DNA from 4 places in the Cobetia sp. PDI-12MA genome. Region 2 is predicted to be linked to each of the others. Evidence: predicted binding sites of a transcription regulator. Region 2 holds the regulator's gene; each other region holds the start of a gene.

Region 1 (3,949 bases), 240 kb from region 2:
GGCCAACACAGGCGTTTCGCTGACACGACAACGACTTCTCGACAACGACAACGGATTTTTCAGCAACGACAACGACCTTGCAGCAACGACAACAACAGGCCGTCGATCACGAGCGCCACTCGTGAATCGGGCCAACAGGAGTTCGCCATGATCTACGCCTCCCCGGGCAGCGCCGATGCGCTGGTCACGTTCAAGGGTATCTACGGCAACTATATCGGCGGTCGCTTCGTCGAGCCGGTGAAGGGTGAGTACTTCGACAATGTCAGCCCGGTGACGGGCGAGGCCTTCTGCCGTATCCCGCGTTCGAGTGCGGAGGATATCGATCTCGCGCTGGACGCGGCCCACAAGGCAGCCGCTGCCTGGGGCAAGACCTCGGTGCAGGAGCGCTCCAACATCCTGCTCAAGATCGCGGATCGCATCGAGCAGAACCTCGAGATGCTGGCTGTCGCCGAGACCTGGGACAACGGCAAGGCGGTGCGCGAGACGCTCAACGCCGATATTCCGCTGGCGGCGGACCACTTCCGTTACTTCGCTGGTTGCCTGCGCTCCCAGGAAGGTACCGCGGCGGACATCGATGCCAATACCGTCTCCTATCATTTCCATGAGCCGCTGGGCGTGGTCGGGCAGATCATCCCGTGGAACTTCCCGATCCTGATGGCGGCCTGGAAGCTCGGCCCGGCGCTGGCGGCCGGCAACTGCGTGGTGATCAAGCCGGCGGAACAGACTCCGGCCTCGATTCTGGTGCTCGCGGAGCTGGTCGGTGACCTGCTGCCGGCGGGCGTGCTCAATATCGTCAACGGCTATGGCGCCGAGGCCGGTCAGGCGCTGGCGACCAGCAAGCGCATCGCCAAGATCGCCTTCACCGGCTCCACCCCGGTGGGCTCGCACATTCTCAAGTGCGCCGCCGACAGCATCATCCCCTCCACGGTGGAGCTGGGCGGCAAGTCGCCCAACATCTACTTCGCCGACATCATGAATGCCGAACCCGAGTTCATCGACAAGGCCGCCGAAGGCCTGGTGCTGGCGTTCTTCAATCAGGGCGAGGTGTGTACCTGCCCATCACGCGCCCTGATCCAGGAAAGCATCTACGACGGCTTCATGGCCCGGGTGATGGAGCGCGTGAAGACCATCAAGCGCGGCAACCCGCTGGACACCGACGTGCAGGTCGGCGCCCAGGCTTCCCGCGAGCAGTTCGACAAGATCATGTCCTACATGGATGTCGCCCGCGAGGAAGGTGCCGAGGTGCTCACCGGTGGCAGCAGCGAGCAGCTGGAGAACGAGCTGGCCAACGGCTATTACATCCAGCCGACCCTGCTCAAGGGCAACAACTCGATGCGTGTCTTCCAGGAGGAGATCTTCGGGCCGGTGGTGGCCGTCACCACCTTCCGTGACGAGGCCGAGGCGTTGGCCATCGCCAATGACACCGAATTCGGTCTCGGCGCCGGCGTCTGGAGTCGCGACATGAACGTCGCCTTCCGCATGGGGCGCGGCATCCAGGCCGGTCGCGTGTGGACCAACTGCTACCACCAGTATCCCGCCCATGCCGCCTTCGGTGGCTACAAGAAATCCGGTGTCGGTCGCGAGACCCACAAGATGGCGCTGGAGCACTACCAGCAGACCAAGAATCTGCTGGTCAGCTACGACATCAATCCGCTCGGCTTCTTCTAGGCCTGTCTGGCAGCGCCACCGCCACTGGTGGCGCTGCACGCCTCCCGCGATTCGTGATTGAGAAAATGACATCGATGCCCGCGCCAGATCCGATTGCTTGATCTGGCGCAGGGCAGGGAGCGCTGCGTCTGGTTTCAATGGAGAGGCAAGCTTCGCGCTGGTCTGAGTGCAGGCATAGGCGCTGGCGCATGCAGGCGCCAGCCCACACTCACCGGCGCAACTCTCCGCCGCAACTTTGCTGGTTCGTCTGTCTTGAATATCCGTCAGTCTTGAATATCCGTCAGTCTTCAATGGATGAGGAGTACGTCATGGATAGCAGCATGAAAGCCGCCGTGGTACGTGAATTCGGTGCACCGCTGGTGATCGAGGAGGTCGCGGTACCGCGACCGGGGCGTGGCGAGATTCTGGTCGAGGTCGCCGCCTCCGGGGTCTGTCATACCGACCTGCACGCCGCGCATGGCGACTGGCCGGTGAAACCCAATCCACCGTTCATTCCCGGCCATGAGGGCGTCGGCACCATCGCGGCGGTGGGCGAGGGCGTCACCCACGTCAAGGAAGGCGATCGTGTCGGAGTGCCCTGGCTCTACTCGGCCTGCGGCCACTGCGAGCATTGCCTGGGCGGCTGGGAGACGCTGTGCGAGAGCCAGCAGAACACCGGCTACTCGGTGAATGGCGGCTTCGCCCAGTTCACGCTGGCGGACGCCGGCTACGTCGGCCGACTGCCGGACAGCGTGGGCTTCGTGGAGGTTGCGCCGGTGCTGTGTGCCGGGGTCACGGTCTACAAGGGCCTCAAGATGACCGATACGCGCCCCGGCCAGTGGGTGGTAATCTCGGGCATCGGCGGGCTGGGACACATGGCGGTGCAGTATGCACGCGCCATGGGCCTGAACGTGGCGGCGGTGGATGTAGATGATGCCAAGCTGGGGCTGGCCCGCCGACTGGGCGCTACCGTGACCGTCAATGCCATGAAGGAAGACCCGGCAGCCGTCATCAAGCGCGACATCGGTGGCGCGCATGGGGCGCTGGTAACGGCGGTGTCGCCCAAGGCCTTCGATCAGGCCCAGAACATGCTGCGCCGTGGCGGCACCCTGGTGCTCAACGGCCTGCCGCCGGGGGACTTCCCGCTGCCGATCTTCTCCACCGTGCTCAATGGCATCACGGTGCGTGGCTCCATCGTCGGCACGCGTCAGGACCTGCAGGAGGCGCTGGACTTCGCCGCGGAAGGCAAGGTCGCCGCCACCGTGCAGACCGGCAAGCTCGAGGACATCAATGACATCTTCGGGCGCATGATCGACGGCAAGATCGAGGGGCGCATCGTGCTCGACATGAAGGCCTGAGGCGTTCGCTGACCCGAATCCTCACCACCGACGCCAGGCCTGCTGGAAACGGCAGGCTGCCAGACACGACAACGCCAGCCCGAGGGCTGGCGTTGTCGTGTCTGGCATGGCCGTGTGCGTGAAGCCTCACGCGGGCACTGCAAAGCGCTCTCTATGAAGAGCTCTCCATGACGGGCTCGGGCTTCTGCTTACACCGTGCCGAATTTCTCGTTCTCGCCCATGTTCGGGGTGTGGTCCCTGTCGAGGTTGGCGCGCGCCACCTCGTAGAGCTGATAGGCCTTGCTCTCCTTGGCCTTCCAGTGCTCGCCGGATTGCACCGAGATCTCCAGCAGGGTGACGTCGGGGTCATCCTTGCCTTCCGGGAACCAGGCGGCCACGAACGGATTCCAGAACTTGTCGATCAGGCCCTGATCGCGGTGCAGGTTGGCATGACCGCTCAGCGATACGTAGACGCCATCATCCTGATCGGAAAAGCTCAGGCAGACCTCGCTGTCCTTTTTGGCCTCAAACACCTTCTCGGCGCTGGCGCGAGTGAAGAACCACAGGGTGCCGTCGTAGTCATCCTGCACCAGATGCATCGGGCGGGCGTGGGGCATGCCATCGCCTTGCGTCACCAACATGCCGACCTTCACATCCTTGATCAGCTTCCAGATCTTCTGCTTGTGCTCCGGGCTCGACATCGTGTGTCACTCCTTTGCGTCATGCGAATGAAAATCCGGCTGGCTAGCCGTTGCACAAGACCTTGGAGCGACACCCCACAACTTCAAGGGATGATGGTGAAGCTTTCGCTTGATGAGTCAGCACTTGATCAATCGGCGCTTGATTCAGGCGCCGAGGTGGCTCACTGCGCTGCCGGTGCCTGCCAGGCGTCGCTGCCCCACAGCGGCACGCTGCTCAGCGCATGCTTGAAGCTGCCGCTGGTTTCCTTGGTGCTGTAGGCGATA
Region 2 (3,949 bases):
CCACATCCTCGGGAGGGCACTACGCATGAGACATGTCCTGCTCGAACGTCACGCCGGCCTGATGACGGCACTATGCCTGCTCACCATGAGCCTCGGCGCCCTCGCCCAGCTGGTGCCGCTTGGAGCTCACCCCAGTCTCGCCAGCGCGCCCGAAGACCTCAAACCGCTGAGCGCCCTGGCGCTGGAGGGTCAGCGCATCTATCAACGCGAGGGCTGTCAGCAGTGCCACACACGCATGGTGCGCTATCTACCGGGCGACACGGCGCGCCACGGCGATGCGACGACCACCCGGGCACGCTTCTACGACCGCCCTTCGCTGTGGGGCGTCGAGCGCTGGGGGACGGATTTGAGCCAGCTGCCTGCGCAGCATGACGATGCCTGGCAGCGCCTGCATCTGCATGACCCGCGCAGTCAGGTGCCGGGTTCGGCGATGCCTGCCTACCCGTGGCTGTTCGAGCGGGCGTTGAGCGGCGAAGGTATCGCGGCACGCATGCGAGCCCTGCAAGGCCTGGGCGTACCCTACGCGGAAGACGAGATTCTCGCCGCCCCCAATGACGTGCGTGGCACTGCCGAAATCACGGCTCTGCTCGCCTACCTGCAGCAGGCCGCCCCTGCGAGCGACACCGCCAGCCGTAGCCCATGACAGCCCCCCTCAGGAGACACGACATGAATCTGCTGGAGACAACTGGCCTCCCCCTGTTCTGGAATCTCTGGGTGCTGGCCCTCACGCTGGGCAGCCTGGTGTTGTTCGCCATGCTGGCGCTGGGCAGTCTTTCGCGCGCTGACAGCGACGAGCGCGAAGGCGATGGCCCCATGCAGGAACATCGCATCAACGGCATACGTCAGCCTGACACACCAGCGCCACGTGCCTGGGGCATTCTGGCACTGGCGACGCTGGCCGCCGCGCTGATCCTGCTGCTCGGCGCAGCTGGCTGAGCCCAGATGGCCAGCGACGGATGACCAGCGACTGATGCCTGAGTGCTGGTCACTGCATACTGACTCGCGCCTTCGGCTGAGGCAGGTCGTCGCGGTATGGTCACGCGGGGTCAACCAGGCCTAAAGTTCACACACCTTGCAACGCCCATGGGTTGGGCAGGATAATGAATTAACAAAATCTAATATTATGGCGTCACGGAATGCGCTGCCTCGGCCGATGAGCGCTCAGACTCTGTCCGCTCGATACACTGCGGCTCAGCAGTGCAGCGGCGGGCGACAAGGCCCCGCCCCACCGTTCGTTGCGCCCGAAAGACCCCTCCCGCTGCCCTACCCCAGGGGTAGCGGTGACATTCCTCAGGAGAGTCACCATGACGGCCAATGCACAGGCATCACACCGCTTGCGCGCCCATGAAGCCCGCTGCCAGACATGTTCGCTGAGTTCACTGTGCCTGCCACTGGCACTGAACATGGAAGATATCGACCAGTTTGACGCCATCATCCGCCGTCGCGCGCCACTCAGAAAAGGGGAAGTCCTCTTCACCCAGGGCGATGCCTTCGATTGCGTCTTCACGGTGCGCTCCGGAAGCCTCAAGCAGATCACCAATGAAAACAGCGGTACGGAGCAGCTGACCGGCTTCTACCTGCCCAGCGAGCTGGCCGGACTCGATGCCATCGACAGCAATTGCTATCCCGGCACCGCGGTGGCGCTGGAGACCACCACCGTCTGCGAGATTCCCTTCGACCGACTCAATGCGCTCTCGGAGCAGATGCCTGAGCTGAGAACCCAGCTGTTCAAGAGCCTGAGCAAGGAATTGCACGAAGATCGCCGCATGATGATGCTGCTGTCACGCAAGACAGCCGATGAGCGGCTGGCGAGCTTCCTGGTCAACCTGTCACAGCGCTTCCGTCGCCGAGGCTATTCGCCATACAGCTTCCGCCTCTCGATGGCACGCGCCGATATCGGCAACTATCTGGGACTGGCCGTCGAAACCATCAGCCGCATCCTGACCCGCTTCCAGACCCAGGGGCTGGTCGACATTCGTGCCCGCGAGGTGCATATCCTGCATCTGGATGGCCTGATCGAGCTGGCCGAGGGCGAGTGTCAGGGCGGTCGCTGATGACGCCTGCTGACAGCACATCACGCGGTGCGACACTGCGCTGATCTACCGCCGGACGCCATGTCGGCCCCACACAAGGCAGAGGCCAGTCGTCAGTCATCGAAACAGTTCGACAACCCAGACAGCCCTGACGACAGAGCGTGTCTCGGCCGCTCAAGCCCCGCTGGCAATCAGCGGTTCTCGAGGCGGTTATAGTCCAGCAGGCCCGCTTCGACAGGGCGATCAGCATAGTTGACGCGCAGCACGCTGTCGGAGAACTGCCAGAAGCGCGGATCAGTCCGGCGCACTCCGATATCGGCCTGCAGGGCGCGGTAGTCCTCTTCGGTCTCGAGTGCCGCCACCCGCTCTGCCAGCCCCGTCAGAGTGTCAGGCGTCAATCGCCAGAAGGCATTCGGGTAATCGCCCGCCACGCCACGCAAGACATCGAGAGTGTCTTCCTCAGGACGGCGGTTTTCCTCCTCATCGAACAGACTGGTGATGTTGGCGTGGGCGGAATTGCGCAGCACGCTGTAAAGGCGTGGCGAGTCATCAGTGCCATCCTCCAGCGCGACGATCGTCACCTCCGGCATCAGGCTGGCCGAGACTCCCTGCACCGCAGCGAGGGCCTGCAGCTCATGTCGCACATGCTCATCCTCGACATTGCTCAGACTGCGCTCATGCCCGAGTTCCGGCGCGAGGCGCTCCTGCATGCGCCGCATCAGGCCAAGGCGGGCCTGATCCGGCGACGAGAGTTCCTGCGGTGTCCAGACAATGTCACTGGGCGCATCGAACTGCGGCGGTTTCTTGAACAGCAGCCCCCCAAGCCCCGGGCTCACGTCGCGATACCAGCTATCATGCACCGCCTGGCGCTCGCCCGCCGGCAACAGCACCAACAGGTTGTTCTCGCCCTCCATGCGCAGGAAGTCCATGTACAGGCGAGTGACCAGCTGATGCCCGAGATTGCCGTAGACATCGAATCCGGCGACCAGCAGGTAGTGGATACGCTCCAGCATCGGGTAATCGATGATCCAGCCCGTCTTGGGTACGCCACCGACCAGCCCCTTCATTACCGCCGCATTGTCGAAGTGACGATAGATGGTCAGGGCCGCGTTGGGGTTGCGCCCCTGCCCGGGGCCGTCGGCCCAGCCGCTGCCGTCCCACATCACTCGCGTATCCAGGCGCAGGTCACCATCGCGATAGGCCTGGGACATCAGACGCTGTTTGGCCTTGAGATAGGCGGTCTGCTTGCTCTCGAACTTGACCCAGGAGCTGATAGGCAACGCGTTGCTGCTTTGCTCGGCGGGCAAACTGAGGTTCTTTCCTTCCTCGGCCAGGGTGCGCTCCACTTCCGGGTGACTGAACATCTTCGGATCAGTGAAACCGACCCAGAAGTGATCATTGATCACATCCACCGCGACCTGCCCGCGACAGACCGGCCCCTTGATGAAGCCCATGATGGTGTTCTGCGACTCATCCAGCATGAAGCGATAGCGTGACTCGGCCGGAATGGCCTCGAAGGTCAGGAAAGGATTCGAGGCCGTCTTGAGGTCGTAATCCGGCAGGTCATTCACGGGGTAATCCGGCGTCAGGAACAGCGCCTGCCAACGTTTGAAGCGAGCATCATTGAGTGCATAGGGCAGATGATTCTTGGCCAGGATCGTCGCGCGCTCCTGCCACAGACGGTAATAGACCCGCGGCCGCCCGGCGTCATCGTGGGGCATGCTCGCGCGTTCATCGCCGGTATAGGAGGCGTAGGGTGGGTCGTAGGGACGGCGCGTGGAGATGCGCTTGATCGGCTCGCCCGGCGGGGTGCTGGAACGCACCAGCTTGAAGAAGATCGGCCGTCCATCCGCGCCCTTGATGCCCGGGAAATACACATGGCTCAGGAAGAGATGCTCGTAGATATAGCGATTCAT
Region 3 (3,949 bases), 610 kb from region 2:
TGTGCGCCGCCTGCGCCAAATGCCACACCGGTAACAACGAATCCGGCCATAAGCGTGCGCAAAACCTCACCAACAGCCATAAAATCGCAATTTTCTGCTTCGTGAATTTCAGCCTACCTCACGCTGGGTTGTCTATTTGCGTTCGGACGGCAGACACGAAAACGCCCCTCCGCAAGCGGAAGGGCGTTTTCGTCACGGTGGGGCGGCGCTCACGGGCACACGTTTCAGCGCGTGAAGGTCAGTTCCCCGCCCTCTTCGTCGACACGGATCACATCACCGGGCACGAAGTCGCCACCCAGCAGCGCCTGGGCCAGCGGGTTCTCGATACGACTCTGGATGGCGCGCTTGAGCGGACGAGCGCCATAGACCGGATCGAAGCCTGCCTTGGCCAGCAGCGCCATCGCGGCATCGGTGATATCGAAGCCGAGATCGCGATCGGCCAGACGCGCCTTGAGACGTTCAAGCTGGATGCCCGCGATGGAAGCAATCTGCGCCTGCCCCAGCGCGTGGAACACGACCACTTCGTCGATGCGGTTGATCAGCTCCGGTCGGAAGTGATTGCCGACGACTTCCATCACCGCCGTCTTCATGTCGTCGTACTGGAAGGCCGCCTTGCGCTCGGCACGCTCGTCGGCACTTTCCGTACTGCCATCGTCTTCCGCCAGCTCGCCATTGAGGCCGCTCATGCGCTGAATCATTTCCGAGCCCAGGTTGGAGGTCATCACGATCACGGTGTTGCGGAAATCGACGGTACGCCCCTGGCCATCGGTCAGACGGCCATCTTCCAGCACCTGCAGCAGGATGTTGAAGACATCCGGGTGTGCCTTCTCGACCTCGTCGAGCAGCAGCACGGAGTATGGCTTGCGGCGCACGGCCTCGGTCAGATAGCCGCCCTCTTCATACCCGACATAGCCGGGAGGCGCGCCGATCAAACGAGCCACGGAGTGCTTCTCCATGAACTCGGACATGTCGATGCGCACCATCGCCTCTTCGGTGTCGAACAGGAAGCTGGCCAGTGACTTGCAGAGCTCCGTCTTGCCGACGCCGGTCGGGCCAAGGAACAGGAAAGAGCCGTTGGGACGATTCGGATCCGACAGCCCCGCGCGTGAGCGACGCACCGCATTGGACACCGCGATCACCGCCTCGTCCTGACCGATCACCTTCTCGTGCAGCGCCTCTTCCATGCGCAGCAGCTTGTCACGCTCGCCTTCGAGCATCTTGGCGACCGGGATGCCGGTCCAGCGCGAGACGACCTCAGCAATCTCTTCCTCAGTGACATTGGAGCGCAGCAGCACGTGAGCAGAGGTATCCGCCTCGCCTTCGCCGGCTTCGCTGATCTGCTTCTCGAGCCCCGGGATCACGCCGTATTGCAGTTCCGACATACGGCTGAGGTCGCCGGCACGACGCGCCTGCTCCAGATCGATACGCGCCTGTTCCAGCTCCGCCTTGAACTGGGCCGCGCCCTGGATGCTGGACTTCTCGGCCTTCCAGACTTCATCGAGGTCGGCGTATTCACGCTCCAGCTCCGAGATCTGGTCCTCAAGCGCGCCGAGGCGCTTGAGCGCCGCCTCGTCGGTCTCCTTCTTGAGCGCTTCCCGCTCCATCTTGAGCTGGATCAGGCGGCGATCGAGACGGTCCATCTCCTCCGGCTTGGAATCCAGCTCCATGCGGATGCGTGACGCGGCTTCATCGATCAGATCGATCGCCTTGTCCGGCAGCTGGCGGTCCGTGATGTAACGCGAGGACAGGCGTGCAGCGGCGATGATGGCGCTGTCGGTGATGTCGACCCCGTGGTGTACCTCGTAGCGCTCCTTCAGGCCACGCAGGATGGCGATGGTGTCTTCCTCGCTGGGCTGGTCGACCTGCACCTTCTGGAAGCGGCGCTCGAGTGCGGCATCCTTCTCGATGTACTGGCGATACTCGTCAAGCGTGGTGGCACCGACACAGTGCAGCTCGCCGCGCGCCAGCGCCGGCTTGAGCATGTTGCCGGCGTCCATCGCGCCTTCGGCCTTGCCCGCGCCGACCATGGTGTGCAGCTCGTCGATGAACAGGATGACCTGGCCTTCTTCCTGCGCCAGCTCCTTCAGCACCGACTTGAGGCGCTCCTCGAATTCGCCGCGGAACTTGGCCCCCGCCAGCAACGAGCCCATGTCGAGAGACAGCACGCGCTTGTTCTTGAGACCTTCCGGCACCTCGCCATTGACGATACGGCTGGCCAGCCCCTCGACGATGGCGGTCTTGCCGACACCAGGTTCACCGATCAATACCGGGTTGTTCTTGGTGCGGCGCTGCAGCACCTGGATCGTGCGACGAATTTCCTCGTCACGCCCGATCACCGGATCGAGCTTGCCATCCCGTGCGCGTTCGGTGAGATCCAGGGTGTACTTGTTGAGCGCTTCGCGATTGTTCTCGGCATCGGCATCGCCCACGGCTTCGCCACCGCGCAGTGCATCGATGGCGGAGGTCAGGGCGGGCTTCTTGATGCCCGAGGAGGTGAACAGCTTGCCGAGATCACCGCCCAGCTCCAGCGCGGCCAACAGCGCGAGCTCGGAGGCGATGTATTGATCGCCGCGCTTCTGCGCTTCGCGATCGGCCAGATTCAGAAGCTTGCCGAGGGCCTGCGAGGGCGCGACATTGCCGTCGAACTGGGACACGGTCGGCAGGTCATCCAGCTGGCGCTTGAGACCACTCATCAGACTGGTGGCATCGCCGCCCGCCTTGTTGACCAGTGCCTTGAGACCGCCATCGCGGTCTTCAAGCAGGGCCAGCAGCAGATGCTGCGGGTGAATTTCATTGTGGCCTCGCCCGACGGCGAGCGACTGGGCATCCGCCAGAGCGTTCTGCAGCTTGCTGGTCAGTTTGTCGATGCGCATGGTGCTGTCTCCTGAGAGTCATGGCGGTACTCCTTTTCTCAGGAGCTTCGCCTGTAACTTTTCGTATCTGACTCTCAAGATGGGGACTGGCGCACGGCTTTCAAGGCAGGATTCGCCGCACTGCAGCATGTTGTGCCATTTGCCTGATCCAGGTCAGTTTCCCGCCCCGCCGGCCATCACCTTTGCCACACACAGAAACGCCCCGCCAACCTGGGACATCAGGTCAACGGGGCGTTTGTGGGTACTGAATGTCGAGCTTGTGGAATGCGCAGACCAGGCCCCTGGACAGTGATTTCTGCTCGGCGCCTCAGCGCAGCCAGATCACCGTGGCGAGGCGCCCGGTCACGCCATCATCACGCCGGTGGGAGTAGAAACGCGACTCCGAGGCGGTGCAGAAGTGGCCACCACTGACATGACCGACTCCGGCACGCTCGAGACGCAGACGTGCCAGCTTGTAGAGGTCGCACATGTAGTGACCAAGCCGGTAGGGACTGGCCTCGAAGGCATCATCGGCCTCAGGCAGGTCCGCGATGAAGGCATCATGCACCTCGGGGCCGACCTCGAACTGCGCATTGGAGATCGCCGGCCCCAGCCAGGCCATCAGCTCGCCGGGGTCATCGCCGAGACGCTCGATGGTAGCTTCCAGCACGCCTGCGACCAGCCCGCGCCAACCCGCATGTGCCACGCCGACACGCGTGCCCTGCCGATCACAGAACAGCACCGGCAGGCAGTCCGCCGTCATCACCACACAGGCCTGCCCGGTGCCGGTACTGATGCAGGCATCCGCCCGTGGCGGCGCATCCGGCCGGCCCTCGGCATGGCAGACATCGAAGGCATCCACCACCTGAGTGCCGTGCACCTGATCCAGCCACGCCAGCGGACGGCCGTCATCGACCTCCGCCGCGAGAAGCTCACGCACCTGCGCCACCATCGCCGGGTCATCCCCCACATGCAGCGCCGGATTGAAGCCGGCATACGGCCCCTGGCTGGGGCCGCTCTCACGCGTGGTCACGAAGGCCTGCACCGGGCTCGGCGCGGGCCAGTCCGGCAGTATCAGGGTCGGGCGTAGACTCTCG
Region 4 (3,949 bases), 960 kb from region 2:
GATCAGGCCCGCCGACTCCAGCTCGCCATAGGCACGAATCACGCTGTTGAGGCCGAGCCCCGACTGTGCCGCCTGCCGCCTGAGCGAAGGCAGGCGCTGTCCTGCGCTCAGTTTGCCCGTCGCCATCTGGGCCTTGAGTCGCTCGACCAGCTGCTGATAGCGCGGCAGCGTCGCGGCTGTGGCGCCTGAGCTGGCGATTGAGCTGGTGGTTGAGTTGATGGCGTCGTCGGCAAGCGAAGGGCGGCTGGCGGACGAAGCGTGCTCGGCGCATGACATGCCTGTCTGTACCCCTTGAATTGGTGATTATCTGTATCTTGTGCCCCCTTGAGGGTTCGCGGCAAGCTGAAGGCTCATGTCGTGGCCCCGTCGGTGCACGTTCTGCACCTGCCTATGGGCCGCCCGCTTGTCATTTCTCTCGCTGGAGTCTGCGTGATGTGGATGCCACTTTGCTTCGTGTTTCTGTTCGCCAGCGGCTTCATCGCCGCGCGCTTCGGTACCCTGGACGCTGAACCCTTCACCTTGCTGCTGGTGCGCAGCCTGCTGGTGCTGCCGGTGCTGGGGTTGATTCTGTGGCTGCGCCGCAAGCCGCGTCAGTGGGGCCGGCGCAATGACCGTCTGGCGCAGATGGGCATCGGCATGCTGTTGCACGGCGCCTATCTGGGCGGCGTGTTCGCGGCGGTCAAGGCGGGGCTGCCGGCGGGTCTGACGGCGCTGCTGGTCAGCCTGCATCCACTGGTGACGGCGGCGTTGTCGCTGCCGTTGTTCGGCGTGCGTCTCGGAGCCAGGCAGTGGGCGGGGCTTGGCTGTGGCGCCATCGGCGTCAGTCTGGTGCTGGGGGCAGGGCTGGCCAGGGACGGCGCGGGCACCCTGGAGTGGCCGCTGATCGGGCTCGTCTGGTGCCTGGTGGCACTGATCGGCGTGTTCAGCTCGACACTGTGGCAGAAGCGGGTCTCCGGGCGCATGGGGTTGGTCGAGGGGCTGATGTTCCAGTATCTCGGTGCGGGCGCGGTGTTCGTCGTCGCCGCGACCAGTGTCGGCAGCTTTGCCTTTGACCCCACGCCGCGTCTGCTGCTGACCATGGCCTGGCTGGTGATCGCCATCTCGGTCGGTGCCATCTGGCTGCTGATGCTGATGCTGGAGCGTGGCGAGGCCCATCAGGTCGCGCGCACCTTCTTCCTGGTGCCGCCGTGTGCCGCGCTGATGGCATGGTGGCTGTTCGATGAGCAGTGGACCGCGCTGATGGTGGCGGGCGCCGCACTGGTGGTGCTGGGGCTGGTACTGGACCGCCCGCGTCCGGGCAAGGTGAGCAAGGCGCCGGCGGAGGACGTCACGCCGCCTTCGCCTTCAACTCCCTCAACGACCTCAACCTCAACAGTTTCAGCAACTTCCAATGCTTCGGCAACGAACAGTGGGCAAGCCGCCCCGCGCTGAGGCGTGCCGAGCGCACAACTCACAACGCACAGTACACCAGGTGCAACGCACAACGCACAACGCACAACGCCCCGCCGGCCCGAGATGGGCTGGCGGGGCGTTGTCGTCTCTGGCCCGTCAGAAGCGCTAGCCAGGAAGTGGCTGATCAGAAGCGATAGCTGATCCCGGCCATGGTCACGATGGGATCGATCTCGACCTTGTCGTTGACGCTGCCCGCCACGGTGACATCGGAATCGATATCCAGATACCAGGCGGCGACGTTGGCCGCCCAGTGCTCGTTGATCACCAGATCGACGCCGACCTGTGCGGCCGCGCCCCAGCTGTCATCCATCTCGAGCTTGGTGCCATCGTCGAGGGTTTCATCGGAGAAGTGGGTGTAATTGACGCCCGCGCCGATGTACGGCTGGATGCGCGATTCACGCCCGCCAAGCGGGTAGTACTGCAGTGTCAGGGTCGGCGGCAGGTGGTCGACGGAACCGGCTTTCTGGCCATTGAGCGAGATATCGTGGTCGAAATCCTGCGCCGCCAGCAGCTCGATACCGAAGGTGTCGGTGAAGCGATAGCCGAGAGTGAAGGCAAAGGCGCTGTCATCATCGACATCCACGTCGGCACCGATGGCATCGATGCGACCGTTGTCACTCTTCGGCGAGACCTTGGCGACACCTGCACGCGTCCAGAACTGCCCGGCGCCGTAGTTGAGAGAGCTGGGAGAGTTGAGAGAGCTATGAGAGCTGGCATTCAGCGAGTCGGCGGCCATGGCCGGTGTGGCACAGAGAGTCGCGAGGCCGGTGAGGCCTGCCAGTGCCAGAAGCTGCCACGGGCGTGCTGCAGAGCGCGGGCTACGTGAAGTCAGGTGCGCGGGGAGGGAGGCTGAGCGAGTGACGACGTCGGGCATGATGGCTCCTGAAGGATGGCGGGAAACAATGCCTTCATTCTAGGTAGCCGAATTTCGAGAAATTTGATCTGGGGCAAGAGTTTACGGACGTTCTTGCCTGGGCAGGAGCCTGGTTGATCCAGGTCAATTTCTGCGCGGCGCCGCTCAAGATTGGCCATGTAGCCGTTGATTGCCCACAACGAAAACGCCGCAGACCCTGAGGTCTGCGGCGTTCGTGTGTGATGCCCATCCGGCGCCTGGACGGCTCGATGTTGCCGAGGTCCATTGCTGGCGCTTTAGGGAATGATGCGGCACCACACGGCTTGCCGAGTACTCGCTGGAGGCATGTTCACGCCTCGTGCAAGGACTTAGAAGCGGTAGGTGACACCGGCACCGACAGTGACCGGATCCAGCTCGGTGTCGTTCACGTCCTGACCGGCGATCTTGGTATCGGCCTTGACGTCAGCATAACGGGCGTAGCCATTGACGGCCCAGGCTTCGGTGATCTTGAGGTCCACACCCAGCTCGGCAGCGGCGCCGTAGCTGTCGTCGATGTCCATGCTCTGGCCACCGGCAGACTCACCGGAGAAGTGGGTGTAGTTCAGGCCGACACCAGCGTACGGCTGGACGCGGGCTTCAGTACCGCCCAGCGGGTAGTACTGCAGCATCAGGTTGATCGGCATCTCATCGAAACCACCGGCGCTGTTTTCCCAGTCAGTGCTGAATTCTTCAGTGGACTGCAGGGCGATGGCCAGGTTGTCGTGGAACATGTAGCCCACGGAACCGGCGAAGCCAGATTCGTCCTTGGCGATCAGACCGTTGCCGTTGTTGCTCTTGCCGTCGACCTTGGCAACGCCACCGCGCAGGAAGGTATCACCCTTGCCATATGCCATGGCGGATTGTGCGCCCATTGCCATGGTGCCGGCGATAACAGTAGCGGTCAGGATCTTGATAGCTTTCATGTGTAGTTCTCCTTGAAGCTTGGCTTCGTGAGCTGCCTGTCAGCAGTGCCTCGCTACCCTACGGCGTGGGCCGTGTGCTCTGCGTGGCTGCGTCGATCAGGGGACGCTGCAAACTATAAAAAACAGCGTTCTGTTTGGCAAGTATTTTTTAGAACGTTGTTTGAAAACTTGTTGGGCGTCCTGTTAGCAGATGTTACCGATTATTTCAGGGAAGTTTAATGTCTCACGAGTGAGACTTGAGATGACGCATTTGAGCGACATTCCCATTCATCCTCGCGCAAGGTGACCAAGACCTTGGTCGCATGCCGTGCGCAAGGTTAGTGATCACTACGTCAAGGATCTTTGCCGGCCTCTTAAGGCTCAGCGACGCTTGCGTGCGGCGCGTGCTTCCAGCTGTTCCAGCCACTGACTGACCTCGGCGCTCTGCGCATCCGCATCGCGATAGACGGCAAGAAATTGTCGCCATTCATCATGCTGCCAGCCCTTCAGGCGGCGCCACAGCACGTAGAGATCGCGCAGGCACTCGTGGCGGCGCAGCACGAAGCGGCGCGTCTTCTCGAGATCGATGATGACGGCGTCCATCTGCCAGGTGCTGTCCGGCGACTCACTCGGCGGGCGGCTCAGGAAGATGTGCTTGGGGAACAGACAGCCATGCATCAGGCCAGCCTGATGGATCTCGCGA

Evidence for each region. The regulator FNR, encoded in region 2, switches genes on or off when oxygen is low (the NO sensors DNR and NnrR bind a similar motif). The targets are predictions, from matches to a motif close to TTGATNTANATCAA.
Region 1: the regulator FNR is predicted to act here: its motif matches at 1,766-1,779, upstream of adhP (alcohol dehydrogenase AdhP).
Region 3: the regulator FNR is predicted to act here: its motif matches at 3,017-3,030, upstream of clpB (ATP-dependent chaperone ClpB).
Region 4: the regulator FNR is predicted to act here: its motif matches at 2,440-2,453, upstream of AC5WNI_RS05610 (OmpW/AlkL family protein).

The regions. Positions count from the first base shown of each region.
Region 1 is NZ_CM183351.1:585,258-589,206, forward strand. Features, by position in the region: gene exaC (acetaldehyde dehydrogenase ExaC) at 148-1,668, shown strand; gene adhP (alcohol dehydrogenase AdhP) at 1,977-3,005, shown strand; gene AC5WNI_RS02555 (pyridoxamine 5'-phosphate oxidase family protein) at 3,194-3,685, opposite strand; gene AC5WNI_RS02560 (CreA family protein) at 3,847-3,949, opposite strand, start outside.
Region 2 is NZ_CM183351.1:344,848-348,796, reverse strand. Features, by position in the region: gene AC5WNI_RS01595 (cbb3-type cytochrome c oxidase subunit I) at 1-29, shown strand, start outside; gene AC5WNI_RS01590 (cbb3-type cytochrome c oxidase subunit II) at 26-643, shown strand; gene AC5WNI_RS01585 (hypothetical protein) at 667-936, shown strand; gene fnr (fumarate/nitrate reduction transcriptional regulator Fnr) at 1,305-2,054, shown strand; gene AC5WNI_RS01575 (fatty acid cis/trans isomerase) at 2,225-3,949, opposite strand, start outside.
Region 3 is NZ_CM183351.1:3,767,614-3,771,562, forward strand. Features, by position in the region: gene clpB (ATP-dependent chaperone ClpB) at 225-2,873, opposite strand; gene pgeF (peptidoglycan editing factor PgeF) at 3,181-3,949, opposite strand, start outside.
Region 4 is NZ_CM183351.1:1,306,699-1,310,647, forward strand. Features, by position in the region: gene AC5WNI_RS05600 (aminotransferase-like domain-containing protein) at 1-276, opposite strand, end outside; gene AC5WNI_RS05605 (DMT family transporter) at 433-1,431, shown strand; gene AC5WNI_RS05610 (OmpW/AlkL family protein) at 1,577-2,188, opposite strand; gene AC5WNI_RS05615 (OmpW/AlkL family protein) at 2,674-3,267, opposite strand; gene AC5WNI_RS05620 (lipopolysaccharide kinase InaA family protein) at 3,628-3,949, opposite strand, start outside.